2 regions of the Klebsiella sp. R445 genome follow, and region 1 is predicted to be linked to the other one. Evidence: predicted binding sites of a transcription regulator. Region 1 holds the regulator's gene; the other holds the start of a gene.
What was found. The regulator LexA, encoded in region 1, represses DNA repair genes until DNA is damaged. The targets are predictions, from matches to a motif close to TNCTGTATGTACATACAGNA.
Positions count from the first base shown of each region.

Region 2: dinG (ATP-dependent DNA helicase DinG) is a predicted target of LexA. The motif match lies at 3,689-3,708, and genes of this name have one in related genera.

Region 1 covers NZ_CP180446.1:2,846,774-2,854,044, reverse strand. The annotation lists gene plsB (glycerol-3-phosphate acyltransferase) at 1-1,577, opposite strand, end outside; gene ACMYSN_RS13350 (diacylglycerol kinase) at 1,707-2,075, shown strand; gene lexA (transcriptional repressor LexA) at 2,213-2,821, shown strand; gene dinF (MATE family efflux transporter) at 2,890-4,206, shown strand; gene ACMYSN_RS13335 (CsbD family protein) at 4,344-4,553, shown strand; gene zur (zinc uptake transcriptional repressor Zur) at 4,646-5,161, opposite strand; gene ACMYSN_RS13325 (cupin domain-containing protein) at 5,276-5,764, shown strand; gene dusA (tRNA dihydrouridine(20/20a) synthase DusA) at 5,868-6,866, shown strand; gene pspG (envelope stress response protein PspG) at 7,009-7,251, shown strand.
Region 2 covers NZ_CP180446.1:1,546,367-1,553,637, forward strand. The annotation lists gene ybiJ (DUF1471 family protein YbiJ) at 137-397, shown strand; gene ybiB (DNA-binding protein YbiB) at 520-1,488, opposite strand; gene dinG (ATP-dependent DNA helicase DinG) at 1,531-3,675, opposite strand; gene rhlE (ATP-dependent RNA helicase RhlE) at 3,901-5,301, opposite strand; gene cecR (transcriptional regulator CecR) at 5,587-6,264, shown strand; gene hlyD (HlyD family secretion protein) at 6,261-7,256, shown strand; gene ACMYSN_RS07195 (ATP-binding cassette domain-containing protein) at 7,249-7,271, shown strand, end outside.

The DNA.
Region 1 (7,271 bases):
TTCATGGCGTTCGCCGCGCCGGCGTTGTTGATGCGCACCATCAGATCGGAGGCAATGTTGTTCACCGTCGGCGTCAGCCACGATGGGCGTACGGCCTCAATCGGGTCGATGGATTCGCGCCATTCCGGAACATGCTGGTTCAGGTAGGTCATCAGCGGCAGCGGTTCACCGAAGTTCACATAGCCCTGACCGAGGTTACGCAGCTTGCTCAGACCACGGAGCATCTGTGGCAGACTCTCTTTTTCTTTGGTCGCGCCGCGCAGCTCTTTGGCGTAAGTTCCCACTTCCATGACGTGCTCGTAGCCGATGTAGATCGGTACCAGCGTAATCGGACGAGTCCCACCGCGCAGCATGGCCTGGATGGTCATCGACAGGGTGCCGGTTTTCGGATCCAGCAGACGGCCGGTACGGGAACGCCCGCCCTCCACGAAGTACTCAACCGAGTAACCGCGGCTGAACAGCTCGCCGAGATATTCGCGGAACACCGTGGAATAGAGCTTATTGCCCTTAAAGGTACGGCGAATAAAGAAGGCGCCACCACGACGGAATATCGGGCCTGCTGGCCAGAAGTTCAGGTTGATACCGGCGGCGATGTGCGGCGGCACCAGACCCTGGTGATACAGCACGTAGGAGAGCAGCAGGTAGTCCATATGGCTACGGTGACACGGCACGTAGACAATTTCGTGCCCTTCATGCGCCAGCTGACGCACGCGCTCGGCGTTATGGACATTGATCCCCTGATACAGACGGTTCCAGGTAAACCCGAGCACGCGGTCGGTCAGGCGAATCATCTCGTAGGAGAAGTTAGCCGCGATCTCTTCCATCAGCGCGACGGCGTTCTGCTGTGCTTTCTCGTGGGAGATTTTCTTGCTGCGCGCTTCATCTTCCACCGCACGGGCGATGGCTTTTGAGGCCAGCAGCTTGTTGAACAGGTCCTGACGCGCGGGCAGGCGCGGGCCGACGGCCGCCAGACGCTGGCGGGCGAAGTGCATACGCGCGACACGTGCCAGTTTCTGGGCGATAATTTTATCGGTACCGTGCTCGGTAGCCATTCTGCGCAGCGACACCGGCGGGGAGAAGCGGACAAAGCTGTCACGTCCCAGCCACAGCACGGCGAAGAATTTCTGAATGCCGTTCAGCATGCGCAGCGGCGGGTTCACTTCGCCTTTCTCACGTCCTGGCGCGCGGCCGAACATCACCGACACCGGCACCATTTGCACGTCCAGGTCAGGATGGTTACGGTGCAGATCCAGGTAGTCGTGGAACAGCTTGATGGACTCTTCTTTCGGCGTGTAATAGGTGAATACACGCGGGCCGCCGTGGATGAAGACGTAGCGCGGCAGCAGAGCACCGTCGATTTCCAGCGGTTCGAGCGGGTCAGGTAAATCGTGCTCGAGGCACTGGGCGCGCAGCGTCAGCAGGTCTGCCTTCGAGTTATAAGGCAGGACATACATAATAGGACGCGAGGTATCCAGCCCTAATTCCTGAGCAGGTTCTGCGGGAATAGACTTGCTTTTTACCAGCACCCGTAATGGTAAATTCAGTAATTTATAGTAAATTCGTTGCCAGCCGGACATAAACGATGTGAAGCCTCTGGTTAATCATGCAAATGCGCGGCAAGAATAACAGAAAGCGCGCAAAATTTCCGTTGCCACACGGCAAACGCGTACACTCATTGACGTCATTTACATAAAAAGGTTCTTTTGATGGCCAATAATACCACTGGGTTAACCCGAATTATTAAAGCGGCAGGTTATTCCTGGAAAGGGTTCCGTGCGGCATGGATAAATGAGGCCGCCTTTCGTCAGGAAGGCGTCGCCGCGATTATTGCCGTGGCGATCGCCTGCTGGCTGGACGTTGACGCTATCACCCGTGTGCTGCTGATCGGCTCGGTCCTGTTAGTGATGATAGTCGAAATTATTAATAGCGCGATTGAGGCGGTGGTGGACCGTATTGGCCCGGAACACCATGAACTGTCAGGGCGCGCGAAAGATATGGGGTCCGCGGCGGTACTGTTGGCTATCGCGATCGCGCTGATCACCTGGGGGCTTTTGCTGTGGGCGCATTACCATTAATTCGTCGCCAGGCGTGATGGGCGATCGGCTGCGCAAAAATGGAAAGTATCTCCTGATTTTTGTGTGAAATTTGATTCCAAAATCACCGTTAACTGTATATACTCACAGCATAACTGTATATACACCCAGGGGGCGGGATGAAAGCGTTAACGACCAGGCAGCAAGAGGTGTTTGATCTCATTCGGGATCATATCAGCCAGACGGGCATGCCGCCGACGCGTGCGGAAATTGCTCAGCGCTTGGGGTTCCGTTCTCCGAACGCGGCGGAAGAGCACCTGAAAGCGCTGGCCCGTAAAGGCGCAATCGAGATTATCTCTGGTGCCTCCCGCGGTATTCGTCTGCTGACGGAAGAAGAACCCGGTCTGCCGCTGATCGGCCGCGTGGCCGCCGGTGAGCCGCTGCTGGCTCAGCAGCATATCGAAGGCCATTTCCAGGTCGACCCGGCGATGTTCAAGCCGAATGCCGATTTCCTGCTGCGCGTTAGCGGTATGTCGATGAAAGATATCGGTATCCTCGACGGCGATCTGCTGGCAGTGCATAAAACGCAGGATGTGCGTAATGGCCAGGTTGTCGTGGCGCGTATCGACGAAGAAGTGACGGTTAAACGCCTTAAAAAACAGGGCAACATCGTCGAACTCCTGCCAGAAAACAGCGAGTTTTCACCGATCGTGGTGAATCTGCGCGAACAAAATTTCACTATTGAAGGGCTGGCCGTTGGCGTGATCCGCAACGGAGAGTGGCTGTAACACCTTCACCACGCAGCATCGTCTGATGGATGATGCTGCGCTGTCTTCTCTCAGTCAGGCTCTTTCCTATGCTCTTTCACGCCGCTGATAAAGCCCTGTGGCGCCTGGCGCTACCCATGATTTTCTCCAATATCACCGTCCCGCTGCTGGGTCTGGTTGATACCGCCGTTATCGGCCACCTCGACAGCCCGGTTTATCTCGGCGGCGTCGCGGTGGGTGCCACGACCACCAGTTTCCTTTTCATGCTGCTGCTTTTCCTGCGGATGAGCACCACCGGGCTGACGGCTCAGGCCTTTGGCGCAAAAGACCCCCTCCGTCTGGCGCGGGCGTTGGTGCAGCCATTGGGGCTGGCCTTAGGGGCCGGCCTGATGATTGTCCTGTTCCGGGCACCGCTGATCGACCTGGCGTTGCATATCGTGGGCGGCAATCAGGCGGTTCTGGAACAGGCACAACGCTTCCTGGATATTCGTTGGCTTAGCGCTCCGGCCTCGCTGGCAAACCTGGTGCTGCTTGGCTGGCTGCTGGGCGTGCAGTATGCCCGCGCGCCGGTGATCCTGCTGGTGGTTGGCAACCTGCTGAATATTGTCCTCGACCTGTGGCTGGTGATGGGCCTGCACATGAACGTGCAGGGGGCCGCGCTGGCGACGGTGGTCGCTGAATACGCCACCTTTATCATCGGGCTATTGATGGCAAGGCACGTGCTGGTGCTGCGTGGCGTGTCCTTCAGCATACTGAAGAATGCCTGGCGCGGGGATGTGCGACGGCTGCTGGCATTAAACCGCGATATCATGCTGCGCTCCTTACTGCTGCAGCTGTGCTTCGGGGCGGTGACCGTTTTCGGGGCTCGTCTCGGGGGCGATATCGTCGCCGTCAACGCCCTCCTGATGACCATGCTGACCTTCACCGCCTATGCGCTGGATGGGTTTGCCTACGCCGTCGAAGCCCACTCCGGGCAGGCCTATGGCGCGCGAGATGGCAGTCAGTTGCTTGAGGTCTGGCGGGCGGCCTGCCGTCAGTCGGGAATGGTGGCGCTGATATTTGCGGCGATCTACGCCGTGGCGGGGCCGTACATTATCGCGCTGTTAACCTCGATCCCTTCGCTGCAGCAGCTGGCCGACCGCTATCTGATCTGGCAGGTGATTCTGCCGGTAATTGGCGTGTGGTGCTATCTGCTGGATGGCATGTTTATCGGGGCGACGCGGGGAGCTGAGATGCGTAACAGCATGGCGGTGGCGGCGGCAGGGTTTGCCCTGACTCTGTTGACGCTACCGGTTCTCGGGAACCATGGACTGTGGCTGGCGCTGGCGGTCTTCCTTGCGCTGCGCGGCCTGTCGCTGGCGCTGATCTGGCGGCGACACTGGCAGCGCGGCACCTGGTTTTCATAATGGTTTTGTCGCGGTTTTTGTCATGTAGGTGGTTAAAGATTCCGAATAATAAATTAAACCCAGAATTCTTAACTATAGTTAACGTTATGTCCGGCACGCAGCGGGCTGTTAACCCACCGAACGATGAGGACTGAATGATGAACAAAGACGAAATCGGCGGTAACTGGAAACAGTTGAAAGGTAAAGCGAAAGAACAATGGGGTAAGCTCACCGATGATGACATGACGGTCATTGAAGGTAAGCGTGACCAGCTGGTGGGTAAAATCCAGGAACGTTACGGATTTGCCAAAGATCAGGCCGAGAAAGAAGTGTCTGACTGGGAACGTAAAAACGGCCACCGCTGGTAGCGGGGCACATCAGTGTTCTGACCCTTTGTTATTGCCTGCCCGTGCGGTACACGGAGGTACCGACAACCCTGATTCCCGCTCTGGCGCAAGCCTTAGCGGGCTTTCTTTTTAATCAGAATCGTGTGGTCATGCTGGCAGTGCCCCGGTGTACTACAGGCTTCGACTTCGACGCAGCCGGCACACAGACCATGTGCTTCAATCACGTTATGACGCAGCGCGAAGCCCATTCTGGCAGCCAGGGTATGCATAATATCTTCCAGCCCTTCGGCACACTCTTCTTTCACCACGCCGCAGCGATCGCAGATAAACATCGCGGAGGTATGGGTCGGCTGATCGATCAGATGGCACAGCACGTAGCTGTTGGTTGATTCAACCTTATGCACGAATCCCTGCTCAAGCAGAAACTCCAGCGCACGATACACCGTGGGCGGTTTAGCCTGCGGCTCTTTATCGCGGAGCAGGTCGAGCAGATCGTAGGCGCTAATCGCCCCTTGCTGCAGGCTCATCAGGCGCAATACTTCCAGGCGCTGGGGAGTCAGGCGCACGCCGCGCTGTGCACAGAGCTTTTCAGCATGCGCTAACAATTCTTGCGAAGTGGTCTTATTCATGAGCATCCTCTGGCCGCCCGAGTGTGAAGTTGTTACTTTATCACGATCCAGGCAAAACGCCGAGAACCGGCAGCTTGTGCTATACCTGATGCATCTCATTTTCGGGAGAAAACGATGAAACGACCTGATTGCATTCGACATTGGCATGAACTCGAAGGGCCCGATGATGCCACTTATCCCAATAACCCAGAGCGCTTTTCCATTGGTGCGCCGCTGGCACGTGGGTTACGGCTGAACCGGCTGGGGATCCATCATGAGCGTTTACCGCCAGGCCGTCGGACTTCTTATCCCCACGCAGAAAGTGATGAAGAAGAGTTTATCTACGTGCTGGAGGGGTATCCTGAAGTCTGGATTAACGGCTATCTGTGGAAGCTGGAACCTGGGGACAGCGTTGGATTTCCTGCCGGCACCGGCGTATGCCATACCTTCCTGAATAACACCCAACAGGAGGTACGCCTGTTGGTGGTGGGCGAGGCGAACAAAAAATTCAATCGCATCTATTACCCGCTAAACCCGGAGTATGCCGCGACGCGTCAGGATCGCTGGGTCGATCATCCGCCGCAATTTTTCGGCCCTCACGACGGCAAACCGCGCAGGCGATAGCCCGTGTATCAGGTGCAAAGCGCCCGCGGTGGCGCTATGCGCCTGTGCTGTATCTTTGTGCTATAGTAGCGCCCCTTTTTACCCGGATGCCTGTTTATTCGCCATGATGCCAGAATCAACTTCTCACGTTTTTGCCGCCCACCGTTTTTCCATTGCGCCGATGCTCGACTGGACAGACAGGCACTGCCGTTACTTCCTGCGTCTGCTGTCGCGGCAAACGCTGCTGTATACCGAAATGGTCACCACCGGGGCGATTATTCACGGCAAAGGCGACTATCTGGCCTATAGCGAAGAAGAGCATCCGCTGGCACTGCAGCTGGGTGGTAGCGATCCGGCGGCGCTGGCGCAGTGCGCGAAACTGGCACAAGCCCGCGGCTACGATGAGATCAACCTGAACGTTGGCTGCCCGTCCGACCGCGTGCAGAACGGCATGTTTGGCGCCTGCCTGATGGGCAATGCCCAACTGGTGGCCGACTGTATTAAAGCGATGCGTGATGTGGTGTCGATTCCGGTAACGGTAAAAACCCGTATCGGCATTGATGACCAGGACAGCTATGAATTCCTGTGCGATTTCATCGATACCGTTTCCGGGAAGGGCGAGTGCGAGATGTTTATTATCCACGCCCGTAAAGCCTGGCTCTCTGGCCTGAGCCCGAAAGAAAACCGTGAGATCCCGCCGCTGGATTACCCGCGCGTGTATCAGCTGAAGCGCGACTTCCCGCATCTGACCATGGCGATCAACGGTGGCATTAAATCGCTGGAAGAGGCGAAACTGCACCTGGCGCATATGGATGGCGTGATGGTGGGGCGTGAGGCTTATCAGAATCCGGGGATCCTGGCGTCAGTCGATCGCGAAATCTTTGGCGGTGATGGCGCCGATGCCGATCCGGTCGCGGTGGTGCGCGCGATGTACCCGTACATCGAACGTGAGCTGAGCAACGGGACCTACCTGGGTCATATTACTCGCCATATGTTGGGCCTGTTCCAGGGGATCCCGGGTGCACGCCAGTGGCGTCGCTACCTGAGCGAGAATGCGCATAAAGCCGGTGCCGATATCAACGTGCTGGAACACGCGCTGAAACTGGTTGCCGATAAGCGGTAAGTTTTCACTAAAACCTGGTCAAATTCACCATGCCCTGCATAAACCATGCGGGGCATTTTTCTTTATATTCAATACGTTATATTTGGCATGATTTTTGTAATACTCAAAGAAGTTGCATAGACATTTCTTTGGGGAGAAGACGATGCTGGAACTCTTATTCGTTATAGGTTTTTTTGTCATGTTGTTGGTCACCGGCGTGTCGTTACTGGGGATTATCGCCGCCATCGTGGTCGCGACCGCGCTGATGTTCGTGGGTGGGCTGTTTGCATTAATGATTAAACTGCTGCCGTGGTTACTGCTGGCGGTTGTCGTGGTATGGGTGATTCGGGCGATAAAATCACCTGCTGACAACCGTTATCGCGGGAATAACCGTTGGCGTTACTAAGGTATTGAGCGGTGTATCAC
Region 2 (7,271 bases), 1.3 Mb from region 1:
ATAAATTAATAATGATTCAAAAAAATTGATGGAGACTGTTAATTTCCTTCGATTTTATATCTCGCAAAAAAACGTGATACTTATCACATCGACGGAACATCGTCCCCTTAACAAAATAACCTGCGAGAGATTGACTATGAAAACCATTAAATATGCTGCCGCTGCTATTGCCCTGTCTGCCCTGTCCTTTGGTGCTTTTGCCGCTCAGCCGGTAACGTCGGCTCAGGCTGAAAGCATGAACAAAATTGGTGTGGTTTCTGCGGAAGGCGCAACGACGCTGGACGGTCTGGAAGCAAAACTGGCTGAGAAAGCAAGTGCTGCTGGCGCAACCGGCTACAGCATCACTTCTGCGAACACCAACAACAAATTGAGCGGTACCGCGGTTATCTATAAATAAGCGCGAGCCACTGTATTACCCCCTGAAAAAACCCTTGAAATACCCTTGTTTGCCCGTCCGCGCCACCGGACGGGCTTTTTTTTTGCGTGCTAGCCACAAGCGACCAACAAGCGACCCGCGAGCTACCAGTGCTCTGCGACCTTCGCCAGTCCCTGCTCAAACGTGGCCGCTTCGCCAGTCGCAACCAGGCAACATGCCAGTTGAATACGCAGCGACGACGGCAGCGGTTCGCTCCCCGTCATACAGCGCTCAATCCAGCGAGCGGTCACCTGCGGATCTTTTGATTCCGGGAGGACCACAGGCGCCTCCGCAACCTCGGTTTGCCGTTCATACAAGACCTGCGCTTGCGCCCCCGCGATCAGGCTAATCTGCGGACAACGCTGCGGGTTGGCATACACCTCACCCTCCGTGCCGTGCATCAATAACGCCCGGCCGCCGGTCTCGGCAAAAAAGGCGGCTACCCGGCCGACATACTCCGGATGCGAGACGCTCGACAGACGCAGCGCCGCATCTTCGGCAAACGGCGTCGCCAGTTTCGCCAGAGTATGCGCACTGTTACGTACCCCCATCCGCCAGCGCAGGGCCAGCTGCTTCTCCAGCGGTGGGCAGAATGCGCCGACCGGAATATAGACCGGCTCGTGACTGTCCAGCCGGGCCTGCGCCTGGCCGGCATGTATCGTTGCCGGAATGCCCATCAGCTCAAAAATCGTCTCGCTCAGTACCCGGGTTGGATCGTGGCTGACGCCATGGACCACCACCGGGAAGCCGAGCTTATGCATCAGCACCGCCAGCAGCGGCGTCAGGTTGGCCTGTTTACGCGCGCCGTTGTAGCTGGGGATCACGATCGGCATCGGCCTGGCGACGGGCGGCGTCAGACGCAAGGTCTTCTGCTGCATGGCTTCGTAGAAGCCTTTCATTTCCGCTTCGCCTTCGCCTTTAATGCGCAAGGCGATTAAAATTCCGCCCAGCTCCAGTTCGGCCACGTCGCCGTCGAGCATTCGCGAGTAAAGCGTACGGGCAGTATCCACATCCAGGTCACGCGCGTGATTTTTCCCGCGCCCGACTTCTTTAATGATCTTGCTGTAGTCCATCGAAGACTCCTGTTAGCTGCTCACATCGCCGACATCGCATTATTATCGCCGTTTACGGCGGGTCTGTTTGGCTTTCGTTTTGACGGTAACCTCAGGGACGGCAGGCTGTTCTATTGGAAAAACGGGCAATGCGTTCAGTAGACGCTTACCATAATTTTTGGTCAACAAACGCTTGTCATAAATCACCACTTCGCCCCAACAGCTATGGCTGCGGATAAGGCGCCCGACCTGCTGAATCAGATTGAAAGAGGCGCTGGGCAAGCTTTGCACCTCGAACGGGTAGCGATTCAGGCTCTTGAGCCATTCCCCTTCGGTAATCACCACCGGGCTGTCGATCGGCGGAAAAGCGATTTTATGAATATGCACCTGGCTGAGCAACTCACCTTTGAGATCAAGTCCTTCGGCAAAGGACTGAAGCCCCACCAGCACACTGCGCTCGCCACCTTCAACCCGCTTGCGGTGCAGTTCCACCAGCCGGTAACGCGGTTTGTCACCCTGTACCAACAGTAGCAAACGCAGGTCGGTGACGTGTTCCAGAAAACGTTGCATCGCCCGGCCGCTGGCAAACAGCACCAGCATCCCGAGGTGTTTTTTACTCTCGACCTGCTCGCGGAAATAGGCCGCCATTTCGGCGATATGCTGCTCTTCGGTATCGATCAGCGGCTCGTAGTGCATCTGCGGGATAATGATTTTGCCCTGCTCGACGTGGTTAAAGGGGGAGTCCAGCGCCACAAAGCGGTCGCCCGCTTTCTCCTTCAGCCCGCTCATCTCCTGCAGACGTGAAAAACTGTTCAACGAGCGCAGCGTCGCGGAGGTGACGACAATATGCGGCACGCTGCGCCACAGCAATCTTTCGAGCTGGTCGCTGACGCGAATGCCAACGCAGTGGAACCAGATATGCGCCTGCCCGTCACGCATATCGCGCGTGACCCATTTAGTCACCGGCGCGCCGGAAGACTGGGCCAGCGACGCCAGTCGCCACAGCTTGCTCTGGCTTTCAAACATCCCCAGCGCGCGGTTCATCTGCAACAGTACCCGGTGCAGACGGACCACATCGTGGCTGCCGGTTTTCTCGCCGAGATCGTTGAGGAACAGCTCCGCCAGCCCGCGCAGCATTTCGGTGAGTTTTGCCAGCCGCTGGCAAATGTCCATCACTTCCTGCGGCAGTTCGCCCATCGGGAAGCGATGCTCGGCTTCCTGACCGGCGGGCAGATACAGCGAAAGAATGTTGTTCAGCGAGGCGATCAGCTCATACAGCTCTTCGCAGTGGCTGGTCAGACGCTCAGGGTTCGCCAGCGGCGGCGTGGTTTTAGGGCGGAACTGCTCCATGCAGGTTGCCACCAGCTTGCTGAACAGGTCCAGCTGCAGCCGGTACCACGGGGCGGTCATCTCGGCGCTCATCTCCAGCGCATCGCGGGCGACGTCCGGGAGATGATGGCCTTCATCGAGCACCAGCAGCAGGTTTTTCGGCTCCGGCAGTACCGCTTCGCTCTCCATCGCCGCCATGACCAGCGCATGGTTCGCCACCACCACTTCCGCTTCCTGGATTTCACGCCGGGCGACGAAAAACGGACATTCACGATAGTAGTGACAGTTGCGGTTCAGGCAACTGGCCTTATCGGTGCTCAGACGGCTCCACAGCGCATCGTCGACGGGTTTATCGGTATGATCACGCAGGCCGTCCCAACGGTAGTTATCGAGATCGCTTTTCAGCGTTGCGCACAGCACCTGCTCAGCCTGATTCTTCGGCGTCAGGTCGTCATCCAGAAATGCCAGCAGGTCCTGCTGGGTGGGTTCGGTGCTGGCCAGCGCCGTCAGGTTTCGCGGACACACGTAACGCCCGCGCCCAAAGGCGGCGGTAAAACGCAGGTCGGGGATGATTTTGCGCAGTAGCGGCAGATCTTTGCTGTAGATCTGATCCTGCAGCGCCACGTTGGCGGTACTGACCACCAGCGTTTTCTGCTCCTCACGGGCGATAGCAATCCCGGGGATCAGATAGGACAGGGTTTTCCCGACGCCGGTGGGGGCTTCAATTGCCAGGTGTCGTCCTTCTTCCCCGGTGAGCGTTTTCGCCACATCAGCAATCATCTGCCGCTGCGGTGGACGGGGAATAAAGTCCGGAATCTGTTCCTGAAGCGCCTTATACCAGGCGGCGATTTGCGTTTTTAGCGCAGTGGTCAAAGCCATGAGAAAACCTGAATACTGTATAAACAGCCACTATTGTGACACTTTTTGCCGGTCGGGAGGAATTTCTTTCTGCGTAATGTGGAATGAGGCTCGGGATTTGATAACGCCCGGGCGCGAACCGCAGGGCAAGCAAGAAAACGCCCCGAATGACGGCGTGATTGCCACCATCCGGGGGAAGTTATATCACCAGACTACAACCCGGTGACATAACTGCGGGAAATAGCGTTATTCAGCCGCCGCGGGTTTACGCGGACGACGACGACGCTGCTGCTCGCCGGTCGGCTTGGCATCACCGATACGACGAGAAGGCCTGGCTCCGGCTTTCGGCGCATCGCCTTCCTGACGACGTGGATCAGACTGCAGGCTGCGGCCCTGACCCTGAGCGCTACGCCCCTGACCCTGACCACCGCGCCCCTGGCTCTGACCACGACCACCGCCGCCGCCACGTTGCTGGCGACCGTTTTGAATCGGCTCAGCTTTGATCGACGGATCCGGCGCATAACCTGCAACCGCGATACGTGGGATCTCTTTTTTCAGCAGACGTTCGATGTCGTGCAGCAGTTTATGCTCGTCGACGCAGACCAGCGACAGCGCTACGCCGGTGGCGGCAGCACGACCGGTACGACCGATGCGGTGAACATAATCTTCCGGTACGTTCGGCAGCTCGTAGTTCACTACGTGCGGCAGCTCTTCGATATCCAGACCGCGCGCGGCGATATCGGTGGCCACCAGCACGCGAATGCTGCCGGATTTAAAGTCGGCTAAGGCACGAGTACGGGCGCCCTGGCTTTTATTACCATGAATTGCCGCGCTGCGAATGCCGTCTTTGTTCAGCTGCTCTGCCAGATGGTTGGCGCCGTGCTTGGTACGGGTAAAGACCAGTACCTGCTGCCAGTTACCTTCGCCGATCATCTGTGACAGCAGTTCCCGTTTGCGCTTCTTATCAACGAAATGCACGTGCTGCGTCACCTGCTCGGAAGCGGTGTTGCGGCGAGCGACTTCGATCTCCAGCGGGTTATGCAGCAGCTTTTCCGCCAGGGCTTTAATGTCGTCAGAGAAGGTCGCGGAGAACAGCAGGTTCTGTCGTTTAGCCGGCAGCTTCGCCAGCACGCGACGGATATCGTGGATAAAGCCCATGTCCAGCATGCGGTCTGCTTCGTCCAGTACCAGCACCTCAACCTTATCAAGGCTGACAGCATTCTGGTGCTCAAGATCCAGCAGGCGCCCAGGGGTCGCCACCAGTACATCCACGCCGCTGCGCAGTTTCATCATCTGCGGGTTAATGCTCACGCCGCCGAAGACCACCAGCGAACGGATATTCAGGTACTTGCTGTAATCGCGAACGTTTTCGCCGATCTGGGCAGCCAGCTCACGGGTTGGCGTGAGGATCAGTGCACGCACCGGGCGACGACCTTTGGCATGCGGCTCTTTCTGGATCAGATGCTGCAGCAGCGGCAGCGTAAAGCCCGCCGTTTTGCCGGTGCCGGTCTGGGCGCTGGCCATCAGATCGCGACCCTGCAACACCGCAGGGATCGCCTGCTGCTGAATTGGGGTTGGCTCAAGGTAACCTTGTTCAGCGACAGCGCGCAGGATATCAGGGTTCAGGCCAAGGGAATCAAAAGACATAACAACTCCAAACCGCCCCGGCCCATGACAGGCGTAGTTTTCGGGGAGATTATTGCAATAAGAGATGGCAAAAACCACAATGCCATGAAGGGGCGCAGTCTAGCAGGTTTTGTGACGTAGCGCATAAAATATCCCTTCGGGGTTTTTCCGCCGGATAATCCTCGTTCCCCCTGCCCGGCAACGTCGGATATCACAGAACGTCACAGAGAGTATTCACCATTCTGGACAGTTCTGCGAACCGGATATATTCTTAATCAATCGATTGATTAATTCTTTGACGCCGCGATGAATACGACACCTGCAACCACCAAAGGCGAACAAGCCAAAAGCCAGTTGATTGCCGCCGCGATTGCCCAGTTTGGTGAATACGGCCAGCATGCAACCACCCGCGATATTGCCGCGCAGGCCGGGCAAAATATCGCCGCGATCCCCTACTATTTCGGCTCGAAAGATGACCTGTATCTCGCCTGCGCGCAGTGGATTGCCGATTTCATCAGCCATAATTTTCACCCTCATGCCGACGCGGCAGAAGCGCTGCTGAATACCCCGTCACCGGATAAGGCCGCCATTCGCGGGCTGATCCTGCGCGCCTGCCAGAACATGATTTTACTGCTGACCCAGGACGACACGGTGAATCTCAGCAAATTCATCTCTCGCGAGCAGCTCTCGCCGACCCCGGCCTATCAGTTGATCCACAGCCAGGTGATCGCCCCGCTTCACCGCTACCTGACCCGTTTAATCGCCGCGTTTACCGGTCTGGACGCCGATGACACCCAAATGATTCTGCACACCCACGCGCTGCTGGGGGAGATTCTCGCGTTCCGTCTCGGGCGGGAAACCATTTTGCTGCGCACCGGATGGGCGCAGTTCGACGAAGAAAAAACTGAGCAAATTTACCAGGTTGTCGCCTGCCACATTGATTTTGTTCTGCAAGGGTTATCGCAAAGGAGTCTGGGATCATGAAAAAACCCGTCGTTATCGTGTTGTTAGTTTTACTGCTGATCGCCGCATGCGGCGGCGGCTGGTGGTGGTATCAAAGCAGTCAGCATCGGGAGCTGACCCTGTATGGCAACGTCGATATTCGGACCGTCAACATGAGCTTCCGCGTCGGCGGACGGCTGGCGTCGCTGGACGTTGATGAGGGCGATAAGATTCAGGCCGGGCAGACGCTGGGCCAGCTGGATCGCGCCCCCTATGAAAACGCCTTGCAGCAGGCGCAGGCCAATGTCTCCACCGCCCAGGCGCAATATGACTTGATGATGGCGGGCTACCGGGCGGAAGAGATTGCCCAGGCCGCCGCCGCCGTTAAACAGGCGCAGGCCGCCTATGACTACGCGCAGAACTTCTATCAGCGCCAGCTGGGGTTGCGCCAGAGCAGCGCTATCTCGGTGAACGATCTTGAAAACGCCCGCTCCTCCCGCGACCAGGCGCAGGCGACGCTGAAGTCCGCTCAGGACAAACTGCGTCAGTATCGCGCCGGTAACCGCCCGCAGGAAATTGCCCAGGCCAAAGCCAGCCTTGAGCAGGCGCAGGCGGCCTTGGCGCAGGCGAAGCTCGATCTGCACGATACAACGCTAGTCGCCCCGTCCGATGGCATGCTGATGACCCGCGCCGTCGAGCCGGGCAGCATGCTCAGCGCCGGCGGGACGGTCATGACGCTGTCGTTAACCCATCCGGTGTGGGTTCGCGCCTACATCGATGAAAAAAATCTCGGCCAGGCGACGCCCGGACGTGAAGTGCTGCTGTACACCGATAGCCGTCCGAACCAGCCCTGGCACGGCAAAATTGGCTTCGTCTCACCGACGGCTGAATTTACGCCGAAGACCGTAGAGACGCCGGATTTACGTACCGATCTCGTCTATCGTCTGCGTATTATCGTGACCGATGCCGATAATTCGCTGCGCCAGGGGATGCCGGTCACCATCACCTTCAGCAACGGGAACGGACATGAATGAGGATGTTATCACCCT